One region of the Brevibacillus sp. FW301-21C12A genome, then DNA from elsewhere that is predicted to be linked to it. Evidence: riboswitches for the same ligand, from Rfam matches in the RefSeq annotation. Region 1 holds a riboswitch; each other region holds the start of a gene.
What was found. Region 1 has a riboswitch for thiamine pyrophosphate ahead of thiC (phosphomethylpyrimidine synthase ThiC). Riboswitches for the same ligand answer to the same signal wherever they lie in the genome.

Region 1 (10,348 bases):
CGACCACGCTTACGGTGCTGATTCTCCTTGGGGTGATGGGCTACGTCATTGCGGGCCGACTCAATTTTCCGATCTACATTCTCGTGCAGCAAATTCACCTGACGGACTTTCTCGACCGGGTGGAAATGATTTTGTTCAGCTTGTGGTTTCCTGCGTTCAGCATTAAAGTCATCGTCGCCTATCTGGCCTTCCTCGTGGGCGTAGGATCGTTTGGCGGACAGTTGCACTACAACACGTACAACGCGCCCACCGGCTGCTTCATGGTGGTGACCTCGCTGCTCGCCTTTCCCAAGGTGTCGGATATCAACCAGTTCATCAGCTACAGCTTTCCGCTGCTTGTCGTGCTTTTTCAGGTGCCGCTGCTCCTGTTTCTGTTTATCGTCGCCCGCCGGAAAAAACGGGAAGAAGGCCAGGCTCTGATTCCGCGAGGCACGAAGCTGCACCGCTTTTACCGGATGATGGTGTGGGGGGGAGTATTCAGCATTGCAGGCTGTTTCCTGACGATCTTGGTCGGGGATCTGCTGGGGGACAAATCTCCGGCGGCAGGGATCGCGACGGCCATCGCCTACATCGTGTTCCTGGTGATCGGGGTGTTGACCAGCTACGGAGAAATGCAGGCCCTCAACCACGGCAAGCAAAGGCTGGGGCGGCCCAAGCAGCAAGGCAGTTTTCGGCAGTAAGGCCCGTCGTTTTGCCCGCCTGTATGCTGGTGCTGCGGTTTACGCTTCGAATGTGCACTGGCGGGCAGGGGAGTCGACGAAGCCCTGGATGCTCGGCTGGCGCAAGGAGTGCCCGTCTGCCCACTCTGCGTACTGAATTTTGGCTGTGAGCTGCGGCTTTAGCCAGATGGTGCCGTTGATGCGCTCCGGCTTGTTATGAAAAGGCATGTCAGCCTGGATCAACGGCTGAATCGTTTCGGTCAAGCTGCGCCAATCGCTGTGGGTCAGCTTTCCGGTTCCGGCATGGCCGATATACCAGAGAGCGCCCTTGGCGTCGTAAAGCCCGAGCAGCAAGGAATTGACCGTCTGATCCCGCATCGTCACTCCGCCTACCACCGCGATCAAATCCCGGTAGTTTTTTTTCTTTTGCCAGCGCGCATCTTTTCCGGCGATGGCATACGTGCTGGTCAAATCTTTGATGATGACGCCTTCCATCCCTTGCTGCTCGATCGTCTGAAACAACTCCCGGCCACTCGTAAAATTGTCGACGAGCTGCACCGTGGGCGTCGGGGAGATGAGCTTTTGCAACAGGCGCTGGCGCTCTGCCAGCGGACAGGCCGTGACCCATTCGCCGTCTGCGTACAGGACGTCAAAAATCATGTAGAAGATGGGGACCTGACGCTTTACGGCTGCGATTTTTTCCATCCGTCGCAGACCGTCCCTGCGCATGACCTCGTAAAAAGAAGGCTTGCCATCTGCACCAAGTGCAACGACCTCGCCGTCGAGAATGACGGACTGCGCCCGGCAGTAGTCGGAGATTGCGGCGATTTCCGGGTAGTGCAAAGTCCGCTCGTTAGCCTTGCGATTGTACAGCTTGACCGAGTTGCCGTCGTAGTACGTCAACAGCCTGATCCCATCCCATTTGACTTGCGCAATCCAGTCGGGGCCATCCGCGATGTCATCCGTCGTCGTCGGCTCGAAAGGAATAATCGGCGTTAGCTTCATGGTAGCCTCCCGTATGTGCTTGGTGTCTGCCATTTGTACGGTGTCACCATTCGCGATCGTCTATGCACGGGTCAGGACAGAGAGTTTTGATTGAATTTTAAGAAACTTCTTTATTGATTAAGTATTGTATTTGCGTTATACTAGGAAGCAGTTCACGAAACATCATGCATGATTTGAAACGCGTTGGAAACAGTATGGATGGGCTATATCTGACAGACTTTTGACCTCCTATCGTGGTACGTCCACCACAAGTGCGCAAGGAGAAAGTCATTTCTGGATATAGTCCTTTTTTTGTACAGAGAAGAATGGATAAGATTCTTAGTAAGTATAGGGGCAACCAAGTTGCTCGCCTTCACTTTTCTTCATTCTTTTTTCGTTGATCCAGAAATAGACTGTAGTTTATAATTACTGAGGTAATGATTTTGGGAACAGCTTCGGCGTGCGTTGCTGTTGCTGGCCGCCTGTTCCGGAAAGAAGGAATTGACTTGCCGTTTCTTCGCTTTAAAGGCTTTGAAAAAGAAAAGCTGCAATCGGTATCGCCCCTTATTATAGAAGAGTTTGCCCGCATCGCGGAAGTGAGCCAGGAAAAAGTCAAGCTGGAGCTGCTTCTGGTCGAGCAGTTGACGAACAGTCCGTTGTCGCTTGAAATCATGATGTTTCCCCGGGAGCAAAAGCAGCACGACCAGATCGCCAGCACGATGAACCGGATTTTGCAAAAGCAAGGTTTCCAGAACGTCCATATTTTCTTTATCCTGCTGTCGCCCGAGCTGTATTATAAGGAAGGGCTTCCTTTGCAAGTCAAAGTCTCAGGCTGAAGCGAGCAGGTGAAAAGACCGCCATCCCACTGTCGAGGATGGCGGTCTTTTTTGTGCATAAGCTGCTTATCCAGTACAAGGGGCAATTAAGGCTGGGGCCGAGCCATTGGCGCAGCCAACTTTCCTAGGTGTGGCAGGAAGCTGTCTAATAATAGAGGCTTTCCGTTTGCAAGCATTTGGCGCAGGTGCGGGCGAGGGGGGTCTCGACGAACTCATGCGCGCACGCTTTTTGCAAATGGGCCAGTTGGCGCTTCAGACGTTCAAGGTCAACCTCCAGGCGCGCGATCTCTTTTCGCAATTGCAACACATCATTCAATCGTCTGCCACCTCCGGGCGCTTATTTGTACAGTTGACTTCCTTGCTCGCGAAATTCGCGGGCTTTTTCTTGCAGGCCCGCTGCGATGGCGGCAGGCTCGATCCGCTCCTGCTCCTGGGCCTGGTGGCGGATGTCGTGCGAGATTTTCATGCTGCAAAATTTCGGGCCGCACATCGAGCAAAAATGCGCGGACTTCGCTGCTTCGGCAGGCAGCGTCTCATCGTGGTATTCGCGGGCGCGCTCGGGGTCGAGCGACAGGTTGAACTGGTCGTTCCAGCGAAACTCGAAGCGGGCTTTGGACAAAGCGTCGTCGCGCTGTTTTGCTCGCGGGTGGCCTTTGGCCAAATCCGCTGCATGAGCGGCGATTTTATAGGCGATGAGACCGTTGCGCACGTCTTCCTTGTTCGGCAGGCCGAGATGCTCCTTGGGCGTGACGTAGCAGAGCATCGCGGTGCCAAACCAGCCGATCATCGCGGCACCAATCGCCGAGGTGATGTGGTCGTAGCCGGGCGCGATGTCTGTCGTCAACGGCCCGAGCGTATAAAAAGGCGCCTCGTGGCAAATCGCTAGTTGTTTGTCCATGTTTTCGCGAATGAGGTGCATCGGGACGTGGCCGGGTCCTTCAATCATCACCTGCACGTCGTGCTTCCAGGCGATTTTCGTCAGCTCGCCGAGTGTCTCTAGTTCGGCAAACTGGGCCTCGTCATTCGCATCTGCAATCGAGCCGGGGCGCAAGCCGTCTCCAAGCGACACGCTGATGTCATACGCCTTGAGAATCTCGCAAATCTCTTCGAAATGCGTGTACAAAAAGTTTTCCTCGTGATGGGCGAGACACCACGCAGCCAGAATGGAGCCGCCGCGCGAGACGATTCCGGTCACGCGCTTCGCGGTCAGCGGAATGTAGCGGAGCAGGACGCCGGCGTGAATGGTGAAATAATCGACGCCTTGCTCTGCCTGTTCAATCAGCGTGTCCCGGTAGACTTCCCAGGTCAAATCCTCCGCTTTGCCGTTCACTTTTTCAAGCGCCTGGTAAATCGGTACGGTTCCGACAGGCACCGGGCTGTTGCGGATGATCCACTCGCGCGTCGTGTGGATGTGCTTTCCGGTCGACAAGTCCATGATCGTGTCCGCGCCCCAGCGCACCGACCAGATCATTTTTTCGACTTCTTCTTCCATTGAGGAGCTGACGGCAGAAGTGCCGATGTTGGCGTTGACCTTGACGTGAAAATTCCGGCCGATAATCATCGGCTCCGCTTCCGGATGATTGATATTGGCGGGAATGATCGCGCGGCCTGCCGCCACCTCAGCCCGGACGAACTCCGGCGTGACGCCTTCGCGGATGGCGATGTACTCCATCTCCGGCGTGATGATGTGACGGCGGGCGTAGTGAAGCTGGGTGACCGTCTTGCCTGGCTTCGCCCGTCTCGGCTGATAGCCTTCGCGCGGGAAAGCGGGCATCTTCCCTGCGCTGTCGGCGTTGCGGATTCCGTCGTCCACAGGCTTTGGCTCGCGGCCGGCATAGCTCTCCGTATCGTCGCGCTCCTCGATCCAGCGCTGGCGCACGAGCGGCAGCCCTTTGTTGATGTCGGCGACATAACCTTCGGCCGTGTATTCGCCGCTTGTGTCGTACACGCGCAACGGCGGGTTTGGCGTGGTGCCGTACAGCCCCTCGGTAGGCGATAGCGCAATTTCGCGCATCGGCACGCGAATGTCGGGGCGGCTGCCTACCTCGTATACTTTGCGGCTTCCGGGAAAAGATGAAATGGATGACATAAAAAAACCTCCTTGGCTTGGTTGCACGAAAGCGCGAACCTTGTAGGGAGGCGAAAGAGGCCCGTCGCGAAAAAACGCCGCATGGGAACATGCGACGCCAGACGCGAGAGTAGAGAAGAGACGGGTATCCGAAAAAAAGATACGCGTCGCTAATCTGTCATATGGACATTCCTCCGCTGGCATTACCCAGTTCAGGTTCAACGGTCGATGGCACAGTACCATCCTCTCAGCCTGGTGATTTCCAAGCTCCCGTGCTTGTTTTTGGTTGTCGTTGCAAGATTAGGATACCGGAGAACAGCCGTGCTTGGCAAGAAAAAGTTTCCAACAAAAATTGCCACAGGGCAACACATTTTCCCCCCCTCTATACTCATGAATCGGACTAAAACTGTTTCTGTAGACCCACACGAATTGCGTCTGGTACGATGAAATTCGAAAAAACGAGAAACTGCTTTTATACGTTCTGTTCTAAGGCTTTGGGCGAATAGGGCGATTGAGATTTTTTGAGGTGATGGAGTGTGGATGTATATTCGGATCTGAAGCAAGGAGAGCGGGGCGCGTGGGTCAGCATTATCGCCTATATTTTCTGCTCGGCGTTAAAAATAGGGGTTGCGGTGCTGACAGGCTCGGCAGCGTTAATGGCGGACGGGCTGAACAACTCGACGGACGTGGTGGCGTCGATTGCCGTGCTGATCGGGCTGCGCATTGCCCGCAAGCCGCCGGATCGCGACCATCCGTACGGCCATTTTCGCGCGGAGACGATCTCTGCCCTGGTCGCGTCGCTCATCATGCTGTTTGTCGGGCTGGAGGTCATTACCGGAGCGATTCCGACGCTGTTTGATACAAACCACACTGCTCCCGACTTGTTGGCAGGCTGGACGGCGCTGGCGACTGCGGTCATTATGCTCGGGGTCTATCGGTACAATCACCAACTCGCCGTGAAAACGAACAGCCAGGCGTTGCTCGCGGCCGCTGCCGACAACCGCTCGGATGCCTTCGTCAGCATCGGGACGTTTGTCGGAGTGGCGGGCGCGCAGTTCCAACTGCATTGGCTCGACCCGCTAGCAGCGCTCGTGGTCGGGGTGATTATCCTGAAGACGGCGTGGGATATTTTCCGGGAGGCGACGCATCGCTTAACAGATGGCTTCGATGAAGGGCAACTGGAGGAGCTGAAGGAGACGATCTTCTCCATTTCCGGGGTGAAAGCGATCAGCGACATCAAGGCGCGTTATCACGGCAGCAGCGTGCTCGTTGACGTCGTGATCCACGTCGATCCGCAGTTGAACGTAGTAGAAAGCCACACCATCACCGAAAATATCGAAGAACGGATGAAACGTGTGCACAAAATCAATACGGTTCACATTCATATCGAACCGGAACAACAGCTCGCAAAAAGATAAGCAAAAACCTGTCCGCAAATGGGGCAGGTTTTTTTGCGCAGACGTTATCCGGTAAGGCTAAGGCGTCGCCAATGGCTGCGCGCAAGCCAAGTGTTCTGCTTATGGCTTCGCACCGCACCACCAACTGTTCCAACGCCGCTTTACACAGGAGTGGCTTTTTTGCGGCGAAGCGTTTTCGTTGTCGAGGTCGGACCGGGACTCGATTTCCCCACCGCTTCTTTGGCAGGGGAGGCTGTCTTGTCCGCTTTCTCCGCAGAAGCGGCCCGTTTGCGCCCTGCTTTCGGCTTCGCGGCTGCCGGGGCAGGCTCCGGCGCAAGCTTCACGGGACTGCCCGTAGTGCCTGCTGTCGAGGCCAGGCTTTCCTTCAAAGCTTGCATCAGGTCGATCACATTCGTGCGCGCAACCGTCGGAGCGGTGGCGATCTCCTGGCCCTCCAGCTTTTTCTCGATCATTTTTTGCAACTCGACGCGGTATTCGTCGGTGTACTTGGCGGGATCGAACGGAACGGTCATGTTGCCGATCAGCTCTGTCGCCATTTTCAGTTCGTTTTCCGCGAGCGGGACAGTAGCCTCCGGCAAGGCGGGCACTTGACTGACCGGGCGCACCTCGTCCGGGTAAAAAATCGTTTCCAGCATGATGCAATGCTCGTACAGCCGAATGACGGCGAGACTTTGCCGATTGCGCATCGTCACCTGGGCGACGGCGATCTTTCCGGTCTGCTCCATGGCGGCGCGCAGCAGCGCATACGCCTTTTCTCCCGTATCTTGCGGAGACAGGAAGTAGCTTTTGTCAAAGTAAACCGGGTCGATCTCCGACAAGTCCACGAAGTCGAGAATTTCAATGGCGCGGCGCGTCTCGGGCGTGATCGCCTCCAGGTCTTCGTCGTTAATCATGACAAAATGGCCTTTTTCGTACTCGTACCCGCGGACGATTTCGCTCGGTTCCACTTCCCGCTGGCAATGCGGGCACATTTTGGCGTATTTGATCGGGGTGTTGCATTCCTTGTGCAGTTGGCGAAAGCGAATGTCCCGTTCCTCTGTTGCCGTAAACATGCGGACGGGTATATTGACCAGGCCGAAGCTGATTGAGCCTTTCCAGACGGTGTGCATATGATTCCTCCAGTACGGACTGTTTTTGTTTATTGTTTGTAGCCGACAAGCGGATGCCGCGAGGGAAATGCAGGCGGGGAAACATTGTCATCGTCGCCAGCCGGCATGGAAATAGCGAAGAACTGTAAACGTAGACAAAAAAACTGCACCTCCAACTGTTAGGTGTATCTAACAATCGGGTGCAGTTCAGATGTAGCGACTGGCTTTTTTAGCTTGTGTTCGCGTTATTGGCCGTGCTTGATAATGTCGGACTGGTCCGCGCGCGACTGCATTTCCCGCGCTTGCTCGACGCCTGTTCCGGTACGGTCGGCAATGGACTGGGCCTTGGACGCTTTCAGCTTTTGCGCGGACGGTTGTTTTTCTGCCATGTCGATTCCCCCTTTTGGAATAGGTGCAAGTAGTATGCTCCCCCTGCGGGCAAAAAAATACCCCCTCGCCAAAAGACGATGGGGCAGCGGTTCAACTCCTCCCGCGCGGGGAGCGTCGGCACGGAATGCTCCTATCAGACACGCCGTGCGCCAAAGTGAACTGCCTTTCAATTATGGGAGAGGAGAAACCGGAGGAAGAGCTTATGGGGAAACGTAAGTCTTCTCCGCGGTTGTCAGCGACACCGTTGCGTCGCTATCCATCATGTTTTCCAATCTTTGTGCATTCTATACGCGCAATCCGCCATAAATTTTCCAGTTGCCAATTTTACGGGGGTAGGCAGTTGTGATAGTATGATATCAGCTTTTATCCCTTATAACTTCTTTGAACAGGTGAAATCATTATGCGCGTCATCGCGGGAGAACACAGAGGTAGAAAACTGGCCGCCGTCCCAGGTAGCGGGACGCGGCCGACGACCGACAAGGTTAAGGAATCGATTTTTAACATGATCGGCCCGTATTTTGACGGGGGCTGGGCATTGGATTTGTACGCCGGAACAGGCAGCCTGGGCATCGAGGCGCTGAGCCGGGGAGCGGACAAGGCTGTCTTTGTTGAGCGGGATGCAAAAGCGTTCGCCGTCGTCAAGCAAAATGTCAGCGCCTGCCGACTGGACGAGTACGCCGAGCTTTACCGCATGGATGCGGAGCGGGCGATCCGGCAGTTGGCCAAGCGCGCCCAGCCGTTCGAGCTCGTTTTTCTCGACCCTCCGTACGCGAAGCAACGAATCGTGGAAGAGATCGAGCAACTGCAAGCGCTCGGCCTGCTCGCAGAAGGCGCCTGGATCGTGGCGGAGCACGACAGCAAAGACGCTTTTCCCGATGCGATCGGCGATTGCGTCAAGGATCGGCAAGCGACCTACGGTGATACGGCTGTCACCTTGTATTATTACGATCCGCAAAAGGAAGCGTAAGCACCAGCACACGAAAAGGAGGAAACAAAATGGCGATCGCCGTTTGCTCGGGAAGCTTTGACCCTGTGACCTACGGACATCTCGATATTATCAGTCGGGGGGCCAAGGTGTTTGACAAAGTAATCGTAGCCGTTTTGATTAATTCCAAAAAAAATTCCCTGTTCAGCGTGGACGAGCGCGTCGAGATGCTTCGCCAGGTGACAGCGGACATGGACAATGTGGAGATCGACTCGTTTGACGGTCTGTTGATCGACTACATGAACAGGCGCGGAGCCAAAGTCATCATTCGCGGTCTGCGCGCCGTCTCCGACTTTGAATACGAGATGCAGGTTGCCTCGATCAACAAGAAGCTCGACGACCAGATCGAGACGTTTTTCATGATGACCAGCAACCAGTACTCGTATTTAAGCTCCAGCATCGTGAAGGAAGTGGCGAGATACAAGGCGAGTGTTGCCGATCTCGTGCCGTCAGCCGTCGAAGAGGCGCTCAAGCGAAAAATGGCCCAGTTGTAAACGGGAAAGAAGCCGTTTATCTCGTCTTGCCGCTTTGAACATAGCGGGCCAGCAAGCTGATCGCAAACAGCAGGACAGCTACGCCGACTGCGAGCGTGCCGGAAAAAGCGATCGTCTCCCACCAACTCGTAACGGGGATTCCCGCTGTGGTCGGCATGAAGACGGGAACGCTTTTTTCCAGAAACCACGTACTGACCTTGACCAGCGGCTGCCAGAAGACAAACGTCAAAATCGCCGCCAACACGGCGTGCAGGGCACGGGCGATGAAATAAGGCGCTACGCGAATATCGGTTTCGCTGAGAATGCTCGCCACTTGCGCATGGACGCTCAGGCCGCCCCAGGAAAGCACGGCGCTGGCGATGGCCGCCTTCCAGACCATGGAGACGCCGTCAGGTACGACGCTGGCTGCTTGCGCGCCCAGCGTGACCTCGAACAGCCCGGCGACGATCGCCTGGGAAAAGGCAGGCGGAAAGCCGAAGGGGCCGAGAAAGATGGCGAGCAGCGTGCTAATCATCTGCGTCAGGTGAATGGCGGCAAACAGTTGGATCAAGACGGAAAAGACGATGATAAAGCCGCCGATCATGAACAGCGTGTTCAGCGCGGACTGCACGGCATCGCCCATCAGCTTGCCGAACGGCCGCCCGTCGCGGATTCGCGCGCGGTGCATCGCTTGCAGCGCCCGAAGCGGCAGCGGCAGGCTCGTTTTTTCCAATGGCTTCGAGACGGCGGCAAACGGAGCGTGGAAGCGGGAAACAAGCCCCATGATGATTGCCGACAAATAGTGGGTCAAGGCCAGGACGATCCCCATTTGTTCGCTGTGAAAAAAGCCGATGGCGACCGCTCCCATGACAAACAGCGGATCGCCCGTCGTCGTAAACGATACGAGCCGCTCTCCTTCGGCTTTCGACACGCTGCCCTGCTGGCGCAAGCGGGTCGTCAGCTTGGCGGCCACCGGATACCCCGAGGAAAAGCCCATGGCGAGCACGAAGCCGCCTGTGCCGGGGACGTTGAACAAAGGGCGCATCAACGGTTCGAGCAGCACGCCGACAAAGTGGACCACGCCCAGTCCCATCAATACTTCGGAGAGGACGATAAACGGGAGGGTAGAGGGAAAGACGACTTCCCACCAGATTTTGAGTCCGCGGACGGCAGCTTCAAACGAAATTTGCGAATAAATCACCAAAGTCAGGACGAGCGCGACAGTCGAGAGGGCAAGCAACAGGGTGAAAATCGGTGAGTGGCGTGACATGGAATCCTCCTGTGTCGACGAAAAGATCATAGTACATGTCTACGTGGCAGCGGGATGATCTATGCGTGAGCTTGTGTCTTTCCAGTGTGAAAGGAACGGGGAGTGGCCACATAGGCTGTTACAGGAGGTGTTTGCATGACGGCGAAGCGAAAGCCAATCGTGGGAGTGGCGCTAGGC
Region 2 (10,348 bases), on a different contig from region 1:
CTCGGACTGCCAAACGGACTTACTTGCCCATATGGCTGGCCCGGACTGCCGAACGGGCTTACCTGCCCAAACGGCTGATTCGGGCTGCCGAACGGACTTACCTGCCCATACGGCTGGTTTGGGCTGCCGAATGGGCTGATCGGAGCGTATGGATAGCAATCGTCCGCGTAAGGGCTGACTTGACCAGCAGGAGGCCGATTCGGCTGGCTGCTGCTGCCAAGCGGACTGACATCGCCAAACGGCTGGTATCCGCCATATGGATAGCCGTAGGGAGTCCAGTCCGGGTACATGCCCCAGTCTCCATGCGATTTGCGGCTGGCTACCTCTTCGAACTCGTAGTCGTCTTCCTCTGCATCGGGATCGTCCACTTCCACATATACATTCTGATCGTCAAAGTCCACGATCACGCCTTCAAAAATCTGGCCGTCAATCGCTTCAATGCGCACCTTTTTCTCGACGTGTTCTTTGCATATGTTGTGCACATTTTCACGCATATCCTTTATCAGACTGACCGTCTGGACGTCAGCCTGGTACAGGTTTTTTTCAGACTGCATGGAAACTCCTCCCCTTCTGGTGTTTCTTTATTACCATATACAGGTGCCCATGGGGAGGTGTACCGGGTTTGCAGTTCGGACTAGCCCATTTTGTTCGACGTTTCGTCTGTTTTTGCCAAAAAGCGGGATGGCAAAAACGGCGTCAGACGCTCTGTCTCGCCTTTTTCCAGGTAGTCGGCCATCCATTTCGCGGTAGCCGGGGACAGCAAGATGCCGTTGCGGAAGTGCCCTCCGGCAATCGAAAGCCCGTCCCAGCCGGGCACGGGACCAAGCAGCGGCTTGCCATCTGCGGTAGCTGGCCGCAGTCCGCCCCACGCCTCCAGAAAAGCAGCGCCGTGTAAGGCCGGGACGTACGGCATGACTCCGTTCAGGATGCTGGCCAAGCCCGCCATTGTAACTTCGCGCTGAAAGCCGCTTTCGTCTTCTGTCGCGCCGATGACGATTTTCCCGTCTTTCTTCGGCGTGATGTAGCCGGAGGTGCCAAAAATGACGGTGCGAAGCGGGATGCCTGCGGAGGATACCGCCGCGATCTGGCCGCGAACCGGGCGAACGGGAATCGAAACGCCGAGCATTTCCAGCATGATGCCCGCCCACGCGCCTGACGTGATGATCGTTTGCTCCGCCCGCAGCGGTCCAAGCGAACTCTCCACGCCGACTACCCGGCCGCCTTTTACCGCGATGCCGCTCACGACACAGCCTGCGTGCAACGCGACGCCTTGCAGCCGGCATGCTGTCACCAGAGCGCGCAGCAGCATGCGGTTGTTGATATGCCCTTCGTACGGAGAGTAGATGGCTGCCTGCGCCTGCTCGGTCAAAAGCGGCTCCACCTCAGCCAGTTGCTGCCGCTCCGTCAAAAGGTGGACGCTGTGCCCCGCTTCTTTTTGCCAATGGTACTTCGCCAAAAGCTGTGCCTGCTCGTCATCGTTGAGCGCGACCGTCAGCAGCCCTTCCAGGCTGAGCTGGACGTCCCCTCCGGTAAACTCTTCCAGCTCGGCCGCCCACTGCGGGTAATAGGCCAGCGAAGTCATGCCCAGATCGAGCATCGGGCCTGGGGCCGTAAACTCCTTCAACGGCGCGAGCATCCCCGCCGCCGCAGAAGACGCCTGTCCGCCCCATTCTCCCTGCTCGACCAGCGTGACGCTCCTTCCTCTTCGTGACAACTCATAAGCCAGACTTAATCCGATAATTCCTCCACCCACTACGAGACAATCGCTCAATTTTTCTCTCTCCTCGCTTGTTGTAATCTCTTCGGGGCCGTTCGAAAGCGCCGTTGTAGCCAAAAGCCCCTGGCGCAGTCGACAAAATGAAAAAAACCACCTTCTCCTTCACAGGAAAAGGCGGGCTTCATACGCATCGTAACCAAATAAAAAAGCGCTGTTTGCCGGCAACCGTATCCCTGCGCCGGCATGATCCGGATCAGGTGCAATGGGTCGACGGTCGTTGCTTCCATCCTCTCAGCCCCGCATGAAGGACTCCCCGAGTTGCTTGATCTTTTATTTTCGTTCACCCACCAAGTATAGTCCTCTTGGGCGCGATCTGACAAGATGGTCTGCGCTTTCATCCTCAGCTTAATCCTCGTCTTTCACATCGTAGCTTTCCGGAACCGTCTCGTGACGCGCCGCTTCCTCGAACTCGCGAAGCTTGCGCATTTCCTCCAGATGGTGATTGAACTGCTCCTTGTTGATGATGTACTCGTTGCCGTCGTGGAGAGCGCGGATTTTGCCCTGATGAATTTTTTCCAAAATAAACGTTTCAGGAAGCTCCAAATACGCCGCTGTCTCCTCCACAGTCAAATACGTCTTGTTCTCGCGCAATCTTGCCTCCAGTTCCGCTTTCTGCTGCTCGAATCCAGGTTTTCCCAGAAGGGCGAACATGTTGGCCTTGTACGCCTCCACCCCGGGCTGATCGAACGGGTTGACCCCTAGCAAATAGCCGCTGATCCCGCACGCCTTTTCAAAAAAGTAGATCAGGGCGCCGAGATGGTACGCTGTCGCCTCTGGCATCTCCACAAGCAGGTTCGGTACGCCGCCATCTACATGGGCCAGTACCGTTCCCTCGAAAGCCTTTTTATTGACAAACCCCATCCGCTTGCCGGACAGGAAGTTCAACCCGTCCACATCGAGCGGGTCCTCCTGCACGGTCACGTCGACGGCGGGCTTGTTCACCGTAACAACCGTTTCAAACAACTGCCGCATGCCGTCCTGTATGTACTGCCCCAACGAGTGCAGGTCCGTGGAAAACTCGGCTGACGCGGGAAAAATTCCTTTGCCGTCTTTTCCTTCCGACTCCCCGAAAAGCTGCTTCCACCACTCCGCGAAAAAGCGGAACTGCGGCTCGTAGCTGACCAGAAGCTCCACGGTTTTACCTTTGCGGTACAGCGCATTGCGAATCGCCGCATACTGGTAGCACGGATTTTCGTACAAATCCATGACCATGTAGCGCTCGCTCGCGTCTTGCGCGCCCTTCATCAGCGCGTCCAGATCGGCCCCGCTCACTGCGATTGGCAACAGTCCGACTGCGGTCAGGACGGAAAAACGTCCGCCGATATCGTCCGGAATGACGAAGCTTTCGTACCCTTCGTCCTCCGCGAGTCTTTTTAAGGCGCCGCGCGTTTTGTCCGTCGTAATATAGATGCGCTTCTTCGCCTGCTCGCGGCCGTACTTGTTCTCCAGCCAGGTGCGCAGCAGCCGAAAAGCGATCGCGGGCTCTGTCGTCGTGCCCGACTTCGAGATGACATTGATGGACACGTCTTTTCCTTCGAGCACGTCCATCAGATGAGAGATATAAACCGGGCTGATATTGTTCCCGACAAAATAAATTTCCGGAAAACGCCGCTTCGACTTCGGCAGCAAATTGTAAAAGCTGTGGCCCAAAATGTCCAGTACAGCTTTCGCCCCTAAATATGAACCCCCGATTCCAATTACCAAAAGCACATCCGAATCAGCCTGGATACGCGCCGCCACCTGGCGAATCCGCTCAAATTCAGCGCGGTCGTACCTCTGCGGCCAATCAACCCAACCGAGATAGTCTCTGCCTGGACCCGTTCTTTTGTGCAACATCTCATGCGCCTGCCCGATCGCCGGGGCAAGCTGCTCCCACTCATGCTGTCTCACAAAGGCGCGTGCATTAGAGTAATCAAATCGAATCGCTTGGTTCATGGCTCCCCTCCCAAGGAACGTCATCTATTTTCTTATCTTATCACGCCAAAAGCCAGAAAGTTGCTTTCCGTCAAAACATCACAAAATGTGAGCAAATCGTGAACAATTCGCCACAAGTGTTACCTTTTTCCAGACCTGGCGTAAGACTTCACCGAGCAAAGAAATAATACGGTTCCTAACAGCAAGGAGAAATGAACATGAAAAAACGGTGGTGGATCATCGGTTCCGTGGTCGTCCTGCTCGGTGCGGGCTTCGTCGGAATCAACATGATGGGCTCTCAGCAAGCCATGGGCATGCCGGTAAACATCGGGGCTCCGACCAAGTCAGTCCTGGAGAGCAAAATTTTGACCTCGGGGATCGTCACGGTAGAGGACAAGCAAAAGCAGTATGCCAACGTAACCGGAACCTTGCGCGAGTTTGTGGTGAAGGAAGGCGACAAGGTCAAGAAAGGCCAGGTCATCGCAAAAATCGACACCTCGGATGTCGACGGCAGACTGCTTGATCTGGAAGCGCAAATGGAAGTAGCCAAAGCCAATCTGGCAAAAGCCCAGATCGGGGCAGAGCCGGAAGAAGTGGCGCAGGAGCGCGAGCGGGTCAATCAGGCCCAGCGCGAATACGACGCAGCCAAACGCGAGTACGATCGGATCCAGCAACTGTTCGCTTCGGGGGCTTCCACGCAGCAAGAGTTGGACAAGGCCAAATCTGTTTTGGACAACGCCCAGTCTTCCCTGAATGTCACGAAGCAACAGTTTGCCCTCAAGCAAAAAGGGCCGCGCAAGGAAGACATCGCCGCCCAGCAGGCGCAAATCAACAAGCTGGCCGTAGAGCGCAGCCAGTTGGAAAAAGAGCGCGTGCAAAGCGTCCTCGTCGCGCCGATGGACGGAACAGTCATTGGCGTGGCGGCCGAGAACGGCCAATACGTCAGCAAAGGCACGGAAATTTTGACGCTGGCCAACCTGAACAACCTGCTCATTCAGGCTGATATTAACGAGTCGGACGTCGGCAAACTGAAAATCGGCCAGTCCGCGACGATTGAAGGAATTACGCTGGGCAAGCAACTGCTGAACGCCCAAATTACCCGGATCGCGCCGATCGCGACCACTACGCAAAGCAGTTCGGGCCAAGGCGAAAAAACGCGCGTCAAAGTCATCCTCAAGCCGCAGGGCGATTTGAGCGCACTGAAGCCAGGCTTCCACGTGGACATCAACATCATGGTGGAAAAAATCGAAAACGCCCTGCAAGTTCCCATCGAGTCCGTTCAGCAGGACGCCGATGGCAGCACCTTCGTATGGATCTCCGCTGACGGCATCGCCAAGAAGCAAAAAGTCGTTACAGGCACAGAAAATGAGCTGTTCTCCCACATCAAGTCGGGACTGTCAGGAGACGAACAAATCATTTTGGGACCTGTCGACGCTCTGAGCGAAGGAGCTGCGGTCATGCCGATGAGCGGCGGTGCTGCTGCGCTGGGCATGTAACGACTGGACGCGTTCCACGTAAAAAGGAGGTCAGCCGACAATGCTTCAGATAGAAGGCTTGACGAAATCATACAAGACAGGCGATACTACCCTCCCGATCCTGAAAGGCGTCTCCCTGCTAGTGGAAAAAGGCGAATTTGTCGCCATCATGGGACCATCGGGATCAGGGAAATCGACGTTCATGAACATGCTGGGCTGCCTGGATCGTCCGGACTCGGGGACGTACATTCTCGACGGCATCGAGGTCAGCAGCCTCAAGGACAAGCAGCTCGCCTATGTTCGCAATCAAAAAATCGGCTTCGTTTTTCAATCGTTCAATCTGCTCGCGCGCTCCACTTCTTTGCACAACGTGGAGCTGCCGATGATGTACGCCAACATCAGCCGCTCGGAAAGACGCAGTCGCGCCACCGAAGCGCTGAAGCGAGTCGGGCTTGCTGAGCGCATGAACCACAAGCCGACACAGCTTTCCGGCGGACAAAAGCAGCGGGTCGCCATCGCCAGAGCGCTGGTCAATCGACCCGCCATCCTGTTGGCCGACGAACCGACAGGGAACCTGGACAGCCGCTCCGGCGTCGAGATCATGGCGATGTTCCAGGAGCTGCACGCCCAGGGCGTCACGATCATTCTCGTCACGCACGAACTGGACATCGCCCAGCACGCCGAACGGATCGTCACCTTCAAGGACGGCGTCATCGTCCGCGACGAACGGGTCGAGGAACGCATTTTCTCTACCCCGTCTGACGAGGTGATTGTCACATGAATTTTATGGAGAGCTTTTACACCGCCCTGGAAGGCATCTGGGCGAACAAAATGCGTTCCTGCCTGACCATGCTCGGCATCATCATCGGCATCACCTCCGTCATCGCCGTAACGACACTTGGCGAAGGCGGACAAAAAGCGATTAACGACGAGATGGAAAAATTCGGCCAGAACACGTTCAACGTCTTCATCAACTGGGACACGAAAGAAGAGATAGCCGCAGACGACCTGACCATCGAGGACGCCGAGGTGCTCAGCCGAATCAGCCCGGCAATCGAGTACATCGTCCCGTACAACTCCCATACAATCGAACTGAAAGGCCCGAAAAAAGAAGAGCGGGTCAACCTGACCGCCAGCACCGCCGACTACTTTGCCATGCAGAAGACGATGAAAGTGGCCAAAGGACGCCTGTTCAACAGCGCGGATGACAAGGAGCAGCGCGCCGTCGTCGTGCTGGAGGACAAGCTCGGCGAAAAGCTGTTCGGCCAGATGAACCCGATCGGCCAGCGCGTGCGCTGGGGCAACAACTCGCTCGTCGTCATCGGTACGTACACAGAGGAAAAGTTCAAGTTTGACATGGGAGCAGAGACGTTTGGCGCGGTTGTCCCCATCCGTTATTACCACAGCCTGCAGGAAGAGCCATCCGTCCAGATGTTCATGGGCAAAGCCGTGGACAAGCCGTCTGTCGACCCTGCCATGCAGCAAGTCAAGCAGTATTTGACCCGCAAGCATCAAAAACAAGACCACTACATGGTGCGCAGCATGCAGGAATCGGTCGATCAGTTCAACCAGTTGACAGGCACATTGACACTGATCTTCAGCGTCATCGCCGGAATCTCGCTCGTCGTCGGCGGGGTCGGCGTCATGAACATCATGCTCGTTTCCGTCACAGAGCGCACGCGGGAAATCGGGATTCGCAAGGCGCTCGGGGCAAGGCGCAGCGACATTTTGATCCAGTTTCTGATCGAATCCGTCATCGTCTGCCTGATCGGCGGCTTGATCGGGGTCCTGTTCGGACTGGGCATCGCCGCCCTGATTGCGCAGTTTGCCAATCTGCCGCCGCTTCTGTCCTGGAACAGCGTGTTCATCGCCTTTGGCTTCTCCAGCGCAATCGGCATCTTTTTCGGCCTGTATCCGGCCAACAAGGCCGCCAAGCTGGACCCGATCGAAGCGCTTCGCTACGAATAATTTCAGCAACAAAAAACATGCACCTGTGCAGCTTGAGCCACAGGTGCATGTTTATGTTGGAAACGTATCAGTCATCAGCTTCAAAAGAAAAAAAAGCGCAATCCCGACACTCGCGACTGTCCACCAGAGCGTTTTGCTGTCCGTCTTGTCTGCCTTGTAGATACCGCTCAGCTTCCAGGTGCCTACAGCTACACAAAGGAGACTGAGCAGGAGCAGGATTGTCCCCATGGTCTCCCTCCTTTCCCCTCTCCTAGCTATATGGGGAAGGAGGGAAAAAAATCACTCCTTGGGCTGCTTTTTCCCTAACCGGCCAAGGACTTGCTGGCCGCGCTGCTTGATCGACTCATCCTTGAGAGCGAGCTGCCGTTTTTTCATCAGGCCGTTTTTCGACGTATCCGGCCTCTCCGTCTGCCGTCCATCGCGCATCAACTGTACTTGCCTCCGCCTTTTTTGTCGTAGTCGGCCAGCAGTTCCGCAAAGCTTTTGTTGCGCTCGCGCTCTTCCTGCTCGCGGCGCTTTTGCTCGGCCGCTTCCTTCGCCTTGCGCTCGCTTTCGGACTTCATTTCTTTTTCCAACTGCTTCAGCTTGGCCAATGCATCCGCATTCACCATATCCTTCAGGCTGCCGAGAGAAGATTTCGCTTCTGTCGCTGTATCCAGGTTTTGACGTTGTGGTTGCTGTTTTTGTTTTTTCTTCGCCATGTGAGCTGCCATCCTTTCCCTATCGAATTCACGCCCATTCTCCAGCGCCTTTTGGGTCATACTATTTTTACGCTTCGCATGAAGAGGAGGACGAGACATGGTACGCAATAAAGCAAAAGACTTTGGAAAAACCGCAGAAATTCGTGGCCCAAAAGCCCAGTCTGAAGCCGTCCGTTCCAACGGTTCCATTAATAGTGAACCACAAGAGCGGTTAAAAGAAAACCGTTAGGCACAAAGTAAACCGCCGGGGCTATGGTCATGCCCGGCGGTTTTTTTTCGTCGGCTGGCTGCTTGCGCCCAGTCTTTTTTGCACACACTCCTGCTTCAATAGCGTCAGCTTATCGTCCAACTGGAATTGGCAGCCATTTTTTAACAAACGTTTTCCGAGATCGCGCTCCATCTCAATCCGCGGCAGCTCGCGAAAAAGTCCTGCTTTTTGCAGGCTTTCCCGCCGCAGCGAGACGTGCTGGGTGTCAAACAGCGTCCACGGCGAGCGGTGCCGCGCCAGCTTCGCCCCGTATTTCTCCCGGGCGGCCAGCCGCTTCTGCGCGATTGGACAGGGCAAGCCGATGTGAAATGGCAAGCCGTTTACAATCTGGCTCTCTTCCAGCAAAGGGACTGTTTCCACAAGCGTATGCGGCCGCTTCACATGCGGGTATTGCTCCAGCCAGAGCTGGCACTCCGCATGCTGTGTCGCGCTGAAGCCCGGCTCATACACCGAATAGATTCGTTTTCGATCCTGCCCGAGCAAGACCAGGTGGCTCGCTTTTTCATGTGCCTGCTGATGCACGCCGATGAAGCTGCGGGGTACGATCATCTGGGCAGCGAGGAAGACGATCAGCTCGCCGCGCGCCAACTGTATCCCTGTGTTCAGCAGGTGGGCAAGCGGTTTTTTGGCCCGAAACTGCACGTAGTTCAGCGGAAAATGAGCGGTAAACCGGGACAGCTTTTCCCTCGTCGCATCCGTTGAGGTGTTGTCCAGCACGATCACCTCGAACTCCTCGAAGGCGCAGTATTGCAGGTTGAAGCCGAACAACGTGTACAACAGTTGATCGTCTGCGTTTTTGGCAGGAATAACGACACTGGTCAGCATCGAATCTCCCCCTTTTTGTAGCATATGCAGGTGGCGGCAACTTGGGCTGGGCTTGGGTCGCGGCCATGCTTGCGCGCTGCTCGCCGTATAAGGGAAATGCGACTGATGCATGCTAAAAGCGAGCATGCCTCGCTGGCAAACATACGGCTGTGTGGATAAAGGAGGTCCAACGAATGGACAACGACCAGAAAAACAACGAGAAGACGAAGGATATTTCCCTCGATGGAACCTTGCCGCATCAGATCAGCGCGCCTGACTTCAAAAAATCGTCCCGCACGATCCAGCGACCTTTTGTCAACGAGTTTGGTGTGGTGATCGGAGACAGCCAGTACGAATCCAAAGAATCCCCGTTGAACAACTGGAGCACTGACACCGACCCTTCGATCATGGCAGGCGACCAATGGGTGCACCCGACCAACGACATCGGCTGGAACTCCTACGAAAACAAGGAGCTTTTGGAGGACAGACCCATAGGCAATGCCCGCTTCATGCATCCGACGAAAGACGTCAGCAAAGGCAAGGATTAACCGCTGTCCGTAAAAAAGACCGCCCATTCGGAAAAGACAGGCCAACCGAATGGGCGTTTTTGGTTTGTGTGCTACAATGGGCTTGAAACGATGGAAAGGAGCTTGCCCATGAGCATCACACTTGCAATAGAGCCCGCATTCTCTCTCGCCTACCAGCGCTATGCGGAATTTCGACCGGGCGATACGCTGCGGCTGTACGTACGGACAAGCGGACCCGGAACGGGCGGACTGTTTTATGCGATTGAAAAAGACGAGGCCATGCCTGGTGACGCCGTTTTCGAAGTGGAAGGCTTGCGCTTTGTGATCCGGCCGACCGATTTCTGGTTTTTCGACGGCGGACAGCTCGGCTTTGATCCTACATACGGAGAGTACGGCTTTCGCTTCGCGAATCCGCGCCTGGAAGGCCAGTAGAAACTTTCCCGGGCGTCGTCCGTATGAAAGAAAGACTGCCATGACGTATGGGAGGAGCTTTTGATGAAAAAAAGTCGTTCGGTCCTCTTGGCCATCGGTGCTTTTTTGCTGGCCAATTTCAAATGGTTAATCGGCATCCTGAAGTTTTCCAAATTCGGCACGACCTTGTTGTCAATGGTCATCAGCCTGTGGGCGTACGCCATGTTTTACGGCTGGAAGTTCGCCGTGGCGCTCGTCTACCTGATCTTCGTCCATGAAATGGGGCACGTCATCGCTGCCAAACGAAAAGGCATCGCGACTTCGCCAGCCGTCTTCATCCCGTTTGCGGGTGCTTTTATATCCATGAAAGACATGCCGCGCGATGCCAAAACAGAGGCCTATCTCGCTTACGGCGGACCGCTTGCCGGCATGATTGCCTTTTTGCCTGCCCTGCCGCTGTACTGGTGGACGCAGGACCCGTTCTGGGCATTGGTCATTTACCT
Region 3 (10,348 bases), on a different contig from region 1:
TTTGGAGAGATACCCGATTAATGAGTGGAGAAGCATGTGATGTATCGACTTTCCCAAATTTACTTGACACGAAGGTAAGACCAATATTGGACTTTCATCAATCCTCTTTACACGGAGTTAAGACGAAGGATAACTTTGTGTAAAGAGGTTATTTTTCTATGCGTAAAAGTATGACAACGCCTTAAAGATAACTGCCGTGTTGCAAATCATGCATGAAGGAATGAAAGTCTCCCCTGTTGCGAAAGCTTCAGGCCTTCCTCCTACGACGCGTAGCCGATGGGAGTATGAATATCAAACACACGGTGATGAAGCCTTTGCAGGTAACGGGAAACGTATCAATTGAGATAGTTGGCTGTGCGTTCATTTCCGTTCTTTTCCTTTTCCCTCCGCCCATTGACAAGGCATTCCCGACATGCCTAGCATAAAGAATCAAGAAAAAGGAAGGGAAGGCGCCAGATGCAAGAAATCGACACCACCACGCTCAACCGCCTTTGCCAACAAAACAAGCCCTTCGCCTTGTTCATCTACACTCCCATGTGCGGCACCTGCAAGCTGGCGGAGCGGATGCTGCACGTCACCAGGGAAGCGCTCCCGGGGCCGCTTCCGTTGTACCAGCTCAACATCAACACGGCCGCAGCCCTCGCAGGGCGGCTGCAAATCACGAGCGTCCCGGCCCTGTTCCTGTTTCGCGGGGAACAGGTCACAGGCAGGCATTATGCGCTGCGCTCCGTCGGTTATTTGTACGACGTGCTGAAAACACTCGTCTAGACAAACACCTATCTCCTTCGTCCTGAATAAAAGAAAGAGAGACATATTGCGAAGGGGGAGGCGCATGCAAATCCATGTCGTGGAAGAAGGACAGACGCTGTCCGGAATAGCAGCAGCGTATGGGACGACGGCTGAGGAGATCGCGGAGGCAAACGAGCTACCCGATCCGGGCAGGCTCGTCGCGGGACAGGCGATGGTGATTCCGATTGTCGGGAGCTACTACTGGGTCAGGCAGGGAGACACCTTGTACACGATCGGGCAGCGCTACCAGATCAGCGCAGCCGAGCTGGCCCGCGTCAATAACATATCGCAGTACCGCCCGTTGCAAATCGGGCAACGCTTGTACATCCCGCCCCGTCCACGTCGGGCGGCGGATTTCAACGCGTATGCGGAGCCGCGCAGGACGGTGTCGGCAGCACTGGAAGCGGACGTGCGCACGGCGGCACCGCATTTGACGTACCTGGCGCCGTTCAGCTTTCGGATCAGGCGGGACGGGACGCTGGCCCGGCCGCCATTGAACGATTTTCCTGCCATTGCAAAAGAAAACCAGGTCGTGCTGATGCTCGTCGTCACCAACCTGGAAAGCGACCAGTTCAGCACCGAGCTGGGCGGGCTTATCCTGAACGACCAGGAGCTGCAAAACAAGGTGCTCGACAACATTTTTCAAACGGCGAGAGAGCTTGGGATGGGGGACATCCATTTCGATATGGAGGCGCTCCCGGCTGCGGATCGCGAGGCGTACATCCGCTTTTTGCGCAGGGCTCGCGACCGGGCGCACGCTCAGGGGATGATGATTTCCGTCGCTTTGGCACCGAAGACGAGCGCCGAGCAGCAAGGCAGATGGTACAGCGCCCACGATTACCGGGCGATTGGCGAAATTGCCGACTTTGTCGTCATCATGACGTATGAGTGGGGCTACAGCGGGGGGCCGCCGATGGCCGTGTCACCGATCGGGCCTGTGCGTCGCGTCCTCCAATACGCGCTGACCGAAATGCCGGCCGAAAAAATTTTGATGGGCCAAAACTTGTACGGCTACGACTGGACGCTGCCTTATGAGCAGGGGACGACGGCGAGAGCGTTGAGTCCGCAAGCGGCGATTGCCTTGGCGGCGCGGGAAAACGCCGTGATTCGCTACGATTACCGGGCGCAGGCGCCGTTTTTCCACTATACGGCAGACGACGGCAGGCGGCATGAAGTATGGTTTGAGGACGCCCGGTCGATTCAAGCCAAGTTCGATCTGGTGAAGCAACTGGGCATACGCGGAGTCAGCTACTGGAAGCTCGGTTTGCCGTTTCCGCAAAACTGGCTGTTGATCGAAAGCAACTTCCGCGTCCGCAAACGGGCGTAGCGAGAAGGCGTGCAATCCACTTTCGGCTTGTACGCCTTTTTCGTTTTCCGGCTGGTACTTTTTTCGCCGTGTGCCTGTCAGCCAGTCAGGAGGGCGCACGCTCCTTTTGTCTGCTGGCTGGCGCAGTTCCCGGCAATGGACGACGACTCGTTGCAGAACAGATAGCGGTTCGTCGCCAGAGGCGGGTACAAAACAGCCAGGCTGTCCGACAAAACGAGCCCCTCGCTGTTTCGCGCGTGCTTTTTCAGCAACGCCGGGCCGCTGCAAGTGTTGGCCCGGTCACGTTTTCGATTGGCAGCAATCGTGGTATGATGGAAAAAGAATACGTAGAAAAGGAGAGAAAGTATGGGAGAATGCAAGCTGGATCACAGCAAAGAGGATGTGCAAAAGAAGTTGGCCGAGCAAGCGCCGTTTTTGTCCGAAGAGCGGGTAGGGCAGTTCCAGCGCATGCTGGAAGGAGAGCTTAGCCAGGAGCGTTTGAACGAGCTGTTTCACCTGTTGAAAAAATACGATCTGGCAAGCCCGGAAGAGCGCCTCGTGCGCGAACAGCAGATGGATCGGCTGTTTGGCTAAAAAAGCCGTCACCGGATCGGCTTGCGGCCCATGAAGCCCTCGCGCAACCCGTGGTAGTGGGTGATGGATTCCTCGCCCTCGCGCCAGCACAGGAGCACTTCTTCGCCGTCGATGATCGCGGGAAAGTCGAACAGGCCGATGTCGATGTCCTTCACCTGGATGCCTTTGCCGATCAGTTGGGTGACGTGCATCTTCGCTTCCAGTTCGAGAAACTCAAGCTGGCATTCCACCGAAAAGAGCGCCTCTTCGTCAACGGGCTGCTGCTTTTTGATTTGCTCGCGCTTTTGATACATTTCGTAGAAAGAGCGCTTCGATTTTTGCAAAAACGAGAGTTCTTCACGTACATAGGGCAACAAGTCGTTCGCTTCCTGAAGCGTAAAGATTTTTTTGTTCACGGATCATCCCTCCACGATCTCTATTCTATTAGTATAATATCACCCTTGGCGGGAGAAAATGGCCGGAATGGAAAAAGCGCAAATGGCTTTCCGCTCCGGCGGCAAGGAGCAAAGATGGAAGACAGAATCTATTATCAAGATGCGTATGCGACAACGTTTTCGGCGCGCGTACTGCGGCAGGGTACGGAAGAGGATGGAACGCCGTACGCTGTGCTGAGCCAGACGGCGTTTTACCCGACGGGAGGCGGACAGCCCGGGGATGTGGGCACGCTCAGAGAATGTCGGGTCATCGACGTGGAAGAAGTAGCGGGCGAGGTGCGTCATCGGCTGGAAGCTCCGCTGCCGGAGGACTGCGCGGAAGTGGTCGGGCAGATCGATTGGGACCGCCGCTTCGATCACATGCAGCAGCATGCCGGACAGCACATTTTGTCCGCCGCGTTTCTGGAAGTCGCGCGGGCGGAGACGGTCGCGTTTCATTTGGGAAAAGAACGCGTGACGATCGACGTGCGCCTGGATGAGCTGACAGCGGATTTGTGGGAAGCAGTCGAGCAGCGGGCCAACCAGGTCGTGCTGGAAAACCATCCGATCATCGCCCGGTTTGTCGACGACGAGGAGCTGGCTACGTTGCCGCTGAAAAAACAGCCGACGGTCACGGAAAATGTCCGCGTCGTCATCATCCCCGAGTACGACTACAATCCGTGCGGCGGCACACATCCTGCGCGCACGGGCGAAGTGGGCATGATTAAAATTCTCGGCTGGGAGCGCCATCGCGGAAACATCCGGCTGGAGTTCATCTGCGGCTTGCGGGCTTTGCGGGATTACACGCGCAAGCAGGCGGCTGTGCGCGAGCTGGCGAAGCGGTTTGCGACCAGCGAGGCGGAGCTGATCGCGCAGGCAGAGCGCGTGCTGGCCGAACGGGACAGCTTGAAAGCAAGGCTCGCCGACGCCGAAAAGCAACTGCTGGAAGGCGAAGTCCGAAAGCAGCTTGGCGTGGCAGAGCAAGTGGGAACTGTGCGTGTCATCGCGCAAGTTTTCCCGGACAAAACGATCCAGCAACTGCAGCAGTTCGCCCAGCTCGCAGTCGCGGAGGCGCCGGACGTCGTATGCTTGCTGGCCGCAGCGACTGACGAGAAGACCCAGCTTGTGTTTGCGCGGGGGCAGGACGTGAACGTCGCCGTCAACCAGCTTATCAAGGAGACGCTGCCGTTGATTGCCGGAAAAGGCGGCGGCAATCCGGCGATGGCGCAGGGCGGCGGTCAACCAGCGCCTGCTGCGGACGAAGTGTTGGCGCACGCCCGCAAGCTGCTTGCCCAGTCGCTGGCCTGACGGACTAGCTGTGGGCAAGGCCGTTCACGCCTGGCCCCTACCATGATGGATGATGCGAGGAGGAAACGACGATGTTTTGGAACCCCGGCGATAAAGTTCGCGTGACGCAGCGGACAGGAGAATATATCGCGGAAGTGCTGGAAATTCACGATACGAAGCTGTTGGTCAAGGTGCTGGCGGTGACGAAATACCCGCAGCAGGGCGACCTGCATACGTCCTACGAGGTGGATGTGCCGCTGTTCCACCAGCGCCCAGCGCTCTCCTACCAGGAAAAATTCATGACCCCGGCCGCATCCGTCATCCGCTACAACGGCGAAGTGCCGGACTACAAGGAGTCCGTGCGCAAAGCGATGGAGCGGGAAATGGAGAAGCTGAAAAAAATGGCGGCCTGGTCCGAGCGCTGCCTGGTTGAACTGGAAGCGATGTACAAGGAAACCTTTACAAACACGAAATAGAATGGTACTGTAATACTCGAACGTACGACAATTTCATAGGTTTACTACCAAACGGGGGCCGAGCATCGTCGGCTGAGATTGTAACGAGCGTGTTACTGACCGTTGAACCTGACCTGGGTCATGCCAGCGGAGGAAGAGGTATATGAATCGATTTCACGGTGCGGCAGTTGCGGCGTATTTGCCGGAATGCTGCTACCAGATGATGAGATCAACTCAACCATCCTACGGCGGATGGTTTTTTTCTTCCATCTGTCCGATGGGATACATATACGGCTTCCACCGTTTGACTGGGGTGACTTCCGGCAAGCGAGGGAGGCCGTTTTTTCGTCCCTCGACAGGTGCCATCAAGAAGGAGGAATACAATGGTTGTTGTGCTGAACGGAAAAACAGCAGAGCTGTCGGCTGAGATCAACACAGTCCGCGCCTTGCTCGCTTCGTATTCCCTGCAAGAGAAGATTGTCGTCGTGGAGCGCAACGGAAAGATCATCGACCGCTCCCAGTATGAACAAACGCCGATTGCAGACGGAGACCGCATCGAAATCGTTCATTTTGTCGGAGGAGGATGACCAGCATGGATACATGGAAAATTGGCCCTTACGAGTTTCGCTCCCGCCTCTTGCTCGGGACCGGAAAATTCGCAGATTTGGAAACGCAAGGAAAAGCAGTCGAGGTGTCGGAAGCAGAAATTTTGACGTTTGCGATTCGCCGGCTCAATTTGGAAAATCCGCAAGAGCCGAACTTTTTGGAACAGCTCGACCTGAAAAAATTCACCCTGCTGCCGAACACAGCGGGAGCCTATACGGCAGAGGAAGCGGTGCGTATCGCCCGTCTGGCGAAAGCATCCGGCTTGTGCGATATGATTAAGGTGGAGGTCATCGGCGACCCGAAAACGCTGCTGCCTGACCCGATCGGCACGCTGGAAGCGTCGAAAATACTGGTCGAAGAAGGCTTCATCGTGCTGACCTACACCAACGACGATCCGATTCTCGCCAAGCGTTTGCAGGAAGTGGGCGTGCATGCCGTCATGCCGGGCGCGTCCCCGATTGGCTCCGGACAAGGCATCGTGAACGAAAACAACCTCCGCTTCATCATCGAGGACGCGAAAGTACCGATTATTGTGGATGCAGGCATCGGTTCGCCAGCCGATTGCGCGAAAGCGATGGAGCTGGGCGCTGACGGCGTGCTGCTGAATACGGCAGTCGCGCTCGCGGACAATCCGGTGCTGATGGCCGAAGCGATGAAGCTCGGCGTGGAAGCGGGGCGCAAAGGCTTCCTCGCAGGACGGATCGCGAAAAAGCGCTACGCGTCGGCGAGCAGCCCGACAGAAGGGATGATTGAGTAGCGTGGACCGACTGACAGAAGCGGTAGAATCGATTTCCAGGCGCAAAGAAGAGTTGTTTGCCCTCCTGGCAGAGCTCGTTTCCCATCCGACTGTAAGTCCGCCAGCGCGAAACAGCGACGCGGCGCAAACGGTACTCGCCCATCGGCTCGCGGCCATCGGCTTTGAGGTCGACCGCTGGACTGTCTACCCCGGCGATGACAACGTCGTCGGCCGACTGCCGGGCAGCGCTTCCGCCCAGGCGAACAGCCTGATTATCAACGGGCACATCGACGTCGCGGAAGTCGGCGACGATGCGAGTTGGACGTATCCGCCGTTTTCCTTGACGCGCGGCACAGACGGACGGCTGTACGGACGCGGTGTAGCAGACATGAAAGGTGGACTGGCTGCGAGCCTGTTCGCCATCCAGATGCTGCGCGAGCACGGCGTCGAGCTGGCAGGCGATTTGCTGTTCCAATCGGTAATCGGCGAGGAAGCGGGCGAAGCCGGGACGCTGGTGGCGCTCGAACGCGGCTACCAGGCGGACTACGCCGTCGTCGTCGACACGAGCAACCTGCACATGCAAGGGCAGGGCGGCGTGATTACCGGCTGGATCACGATTGAGAGTCCGACGACCTTGCACGACGGGATGCGGGCGAGAACGATCCATGCCGGAGGCGGCGTGCGCGGCGCGTCTGCGATTGAAAAAATGGCGAAAATCATTACGGCGCTGCAGGAGCTGGAACGCGACTGGGCTGTGATGAAGGCGTACCCCGGCTTTGCGGCTGGCAGCAATACGATCAACCCTGCCGTGATCGAGGGAGGACGCCATGCTGCGTTTATTGCGGATCGCTGCGCGCTCTGGATTACGGTTCACTTTTATCCGAACGAATCATACGAACAGATCATTCGCGAGATCGAGGACCATGTCGGACGCGCAGCGGCGGCCGATTTGTGGCTGCGCGACCATCCCCCTGTGTTTCGCTGGGGCGGTCGCTCCATGATTGAGGAGCGCGGAGAAATTTTCCCGTCCCTGGAGCTGGACACGGAGCATCCGGCTTTGGCGCAGTTGCAAGCCGCCTATGAGAGCGAGCTGGGCGAGGCCCCTGTGGTGAACATGTCTCCTACCGTCACAGATGCGGGCTGGTTCGCGCACGCAGGCATTCCCGCCGTACTGTTCGGCCCGGGCGAGCTGAAGCACGCCCATGCCGTCGATGAGTCGATTGATCCTGACCAGCTTGTCCGGTTTGCCCAGATTATGGCCCGTTTTATCGCGAACTGGTGCAACACGCCAAAGGAAGCGAAGGAGTGAAAAAAAGCATGGCAACCTTTACAGACCGTTTGTTACGCAGCGTCGCCCCGATCTGGGAGCGCGTTCACCAGCATCCATTTGTAACCGGCCTTGGTGACGGCACGTTGCCTGTAGAGTCGTTCAAATTTTACATGAAGCAAGACTACATCTACCTGATCGATTACGCCAAAATGTTCGCGCTCGCCAGCGTGAAGGCCTACGATCTGGAGACGAGCGCCCGGTTCGCCGCCCTGCAGGAATCGACGCTCAACATGGAGATGGAGCTGCACCGCCAGTATGCGGCGCGCTTCGGCATTTCCCGCGAGGAGCTGGAAGCGACCGAGCCGTCCTTTGTCATGCTGGGCTACACCAGCTACATGCTGCGAGTCGCGCACCAAGGCTCGCTGGCAGAGCTGGTCAGCGCGCTTTTACCGTGCACGTGGAGCTACTGGGAGATCGGCAAGCGGCTGGCGCAGGTAGAAGGGGCGCTGGACCACGAGCTGTACGGCGAGTGGGTGCGGATGTACAGCTCGGACGAGTTCGGACAGCTTGCGATCTGGCTGATCGACATCATGAACGAGCTGGCAGACGGGAAAAACGAGCAGGAGCTGGCGAGACTGGAAGAGTATTTCGTCAACACCTCCAAAATGGAGTACATGTTCTGGGATATGGCCTATAGAGAGGAAATGTGGCCGTGCGCGATCAACTAGCTTTCTCCAACGTCCGCTTTTCCTACACAGGCACGCCGATTCTCGAAGACTTTGATCTGCGAGTGAAAAAAGGCGAGTTCGTCAGCATGATCGGGCCAAGCGGGATCGGAAAAAGCACGTTGTTTCAGCTTATCGCGGGACTTTTGCAGCCCGAACAGGGAGAAATCCGGCTGGGCGAGGAACGGATGGAACAGCGGCTGGGGCAGGTAGGCTACATGCCCCAGCGCGATCTGCTCATGCCGTGGCGCACGATTGTGGAAAATGCCGCCTTGCCGCTGGAGATCAAAGGCGTGCCGAAAAAGGAAGCGCATGTGCGCGTCCGGCAAGAGCTGCCCCGGTACGGACTGCACGAGTGGGCAGACGCCTATCCTGCCCAGCTTTCCGGCGGCATGCGTCAGCGCGTCTCTTTTTTGCGGGCGCTCTTGTCCGGGACAGACCTGATGCTGCTCGACGAGCCGTTCAGCGCGCTCGATGGCATTACGCGGCTCGACATGCAGGAATGGCTGATGGAAAAATGGCAGGAGACCGGCAGTACGATGCTGATGATTACGCACGACATCGACGAGGCGATCTTGCTTGCGGACCGCGTGATCGTCCTGTTGGGCAAGCCGATTCGCCAGCCTGTGGAGCTGCACGTGTCGATTCCGCGGCCGCGAGCGGTGGACAGCCGGAATCAGCCCGGCTTTCTGGCCTTGCGCGAACAAATCTGGGCCTTGCTGCGCACAGAGCAGTCCAGGTTGCAATCGCTGGGGAGGGAAGCGTGATGGGCAGAGGGATCTGGTTCGGCATTTCCATCGCGCTGTTTTTCGTCGCCTGGGAGGCTGTTTGCCGCCTGCTGGCCGTGCCGCCGTTCATCTTGCCGCCGCCGAGCGCAGTCGTGCTGGCGCTGTGGGAGCTGCGCGGCTCGCTTCTCGGGCTGCATTTGTGGGCGACCTTGAAGGAAGTGCTGCTCGGCCTGTCTGTCTCGATCGTGTTTGGCGTTTTGCTCGCTTTTGCGATGAATATGAGCCGAGTCGTCGAGCGACTGGTCTATCCGTATATCGTCATATCCCAAACGATTCCAATTATAGCATTATCCCCTGTTTTTATTTTGTGGTTCGGATACGATTTGTCCGGAAAAATCGCGGTGACGATCCTGTTTACCTTTTTCCCGATTGTCGTCAATACGTATGACGGACTGCGCTCTACCGACAAAGAAATGCTGCAGCTATTGAAAACGATGGGCGCTACCCGCTGGCAAATGTTCGCGAAGCTGCAACTGCCGTCGAGCTTGCCGCATTTTTTCAGCGGCTTGAAGGTGGCTGCGACATACAGTGTCGCGGGTGCAACGATCGGGGAATGGCTCGGCGCGAGCGAGGGACTTGGCTACTTCGGCAGACGGGCATCGGGCAATTTTCAGGCGCCTGCGCTGTTTGCCTCGGTCCTGCTGCTCTCCGTCCTCGGCATGCTGCTTTTCTGGCTCGTCGGGCGGATCGAGCGCCATCTGTCCCCGCACACAAAAGCGAAACACCCAACATCCAAGTAAGAAAAGTAGGGAGATCAAACTATGAAACCGATGAGTAATAAATGGACAAAAGCCATCCTGGCCCTGACGCTGGCTACCGGACTTGCTGCGTGCGGCAATCAGTCTGGCGCTGGCACGACCGCGCCGCAGACACCAGCTCCGGCTGAAAAAGCGGCGGAGCCTGCCGAGCTGACGATCGCGCTCGACTGGTATCCGAATGCGGTGCACTCTTTCCTGTACGCCGCAGAGGAGCAAGGCTTTTTCAAGGAAGAAAACCTCAAGGTCAACCTGCAAATGCCATCGGACAGCAACGATCCGCTGAAAATGGCGGCGGCAGGCAAAGTCGACCTGGCTATCAGCTACCAGCCGCAGCTCGTCCAGGCGCGCGCCGAAGGGATTCCGGTCGTGGCTGTCGCGGCACTCGTGCGCCATCCGCTCAACGTCATCATGACGCGCAAAGACGGCGACATCGACAGCCCGCAAAAGCTGGCAGGCAAAAATATCGGCTACCCGTCCATTCCGCTCGACGAATCGATCGTTCGCCAGGTGGTGAAGCATGCGGGCGCAGACGACTCCGGCCTGTCCTTTACCGACATCGGCTTTGACATCGTTCCGGCCTTGACTGCGAAAAAAGTAGACGCGGTAGTAGGCGGCTATATC

Region 2: linked by a shared signal. The riboswitch ahead of thiO (glycine oxidase ThiO) and the one ahead of thiC (phosphomethylpyrimidine synthase ThiC) in region 1 are both predicted to bind thiamine pyrophosphate.
Region 3: linked by a shared signal. The riboswitch ahead of thiS (sulfur carrier protein ThiS) and the one ahead of thiC (phosphomethylpyrimidine synthase ThiC) in region 1 are both predicted to bind thiamine pyrophosphate.

The regions. Positions count from the first base shown of each region.
Region 1 is NZ_JBYTBG010000022.1:64,225-74,572, forward strand. It holds gene AC3WQH_RS15020 (GerAB/ArcD/ProY family transporter) at 1-680, shown strand, start outside; gene AC3WQH_RS15025 (ATP-dependent DNA ligase) at 720-1,664, opposite strand; gene AC3WQH_RS15030 (DUF1904 family protein) at 2,150-2,479, shown strand; gene AC3WQH_RS15035 (hypothetical protein) at 2,625-2,795, opposite strand; gene thiC (phosphomethylpyrimidine synthase ThiC) at 2,817-4,568, opposite strand; TPP riboswitch at 4,720-4,830, opposite strand; gene AC3WQH_RS15045 (cation diffusion facilitator family transporter) at 5,084-5,965, shown strand; gene ku (non-homologous end joining protein Ku) at 6,106-7,074, opposite strand; gene AC3WQH_RS15055 (hypothetical protein) at 7,299-7,442, opposite strand; gene rsmD (16S rRNA (guanine(966)-N(2))-methyltransferase RsmD) at 7,844-8,410, shown strand; gene coaD (pantetheine-phosphate adenylyltransferase) at 8,440-8,922, shown strand; gene ylbJ (sporulation integral membrane protein YlbJ) at 8,939-10,171, opposite strand; gene AC3WQH_RS15075 (patatin-like phospholipase family protein) at 10,307-10,348, shown strand, end outside.
Region 2 is NZ_JBYTBG010000015.1:82,866-93,213, forward strand. It holds gene AC3WQH_RS12050 (LSm family protein) at 1-554, opposite strand, end outside; gene thiO (glycine oxidase ThiO) at 635-1,771, opposite strand; TPP riboswitch at 1,928-2,043, opposite strand; gene AC3WQH_RS12060 (excisionase family DNA-binding protein) at 2,123-2,341, opposite strand; partial or broken gene AC3WQH_RS12065 (glucose-6-phosphate isomerase) at 2,363-3,712, opposite strand; gene AC3WQH_RS12070 (efflux RND transporter periplasmic adaptor subunit) at 3,910-5,187, shown strand; gene AC3WQH_RS12075 (ABC transporter ATP-binding protein) at 5,228-5,947, shown strand; gene AC3WQH_RS12080 (ABC transporter permease) at 5,944-7,134, shown strand; gene AC3WQH_RS12085 (hypothetical protein) at 7,186-7,362, opposite strand; gene AC3WQH_RS12090 (hypothetical protein) at 7,414-7,563, opposite strand; gene AC3WQH_RS12095 (YqkE family protein) at 7,560-7,835, opposite strand; gene sspK (small acid-soluble spore protein K) at 7,933-8,064, shown strand; gene AC3WQH_RS12105 (glycosyltransferase family 2 protein) at 8,092-8,928, opposite strand; gene AC3WQH_RS12110 (DUF3905 domain-containing protein) at 9,102-9,455, shown strand; gene AC3WQH_RS12115 (iron-sulfur cluster biosynthesis family protein) at 9,564-9,866, shown strand; gene AC3WQH_RS12120 (site-2 protease family protein) at 9,930-10,348, shown strand, end outside.
Region 3 is NZ_JBYTBG010000034.1:39,677-50,024, reverse strand. It holds partial or broken gene AC3WQH_RS18900 (transposase) at 179-343, shown strand; gene AC3WQH_RS18895 (thioredoxin family protein) at 457-768, shown strand; gene AC3WQH_RS18890 (glycoside hydrolase family 18 protein) at 833-2,116, shown strand; gene AC3WQH_RS18885 (hypothetical protein) at 2,194-2,367, opposite strand; gene AC3WQH_RS18880 (hypothetical protein) at 2,462-2,689, shown strand; gene AC3WQH_RS18875 (DUF2203 domain-containing protein) at 2,698-3,084, opposite strand; gene AC3WQH_RS18870 (serine-tRNA(Ala) deacylase AlaX) at 3,199-4,410, shown strand; gene kapB (kinase-associated lipoprotein KapB) at 4,482-4,865, shown strand; TPP riboswitch at 4,907-5,017, shown strand; gene thiS (sulfur carrier protein ThiS) at 5,228-5,431, shown strand; gene AC3WQH_RS18855 (thiazole synthase) at 5,437-6,207, shown strand; gene AC3WQH_RS18850 (acetylornithine deacetylase) at 6,200-7,495, shown strand; gene tenA (thiaminase II) at 7,504-8,184, shown strand; gene AC3WQH_RS18840 (ABC transporter ATP-binding protein) at 8,169-8,948, shown strand; gene AC3WQH_RS18835 (ABC transporter permease) at 8,948-9,709, shown strand; gene AC3WQH_RS18830 (ABC transporter substrate-binding protein) at 9,731-10,348, shown strand, end outside.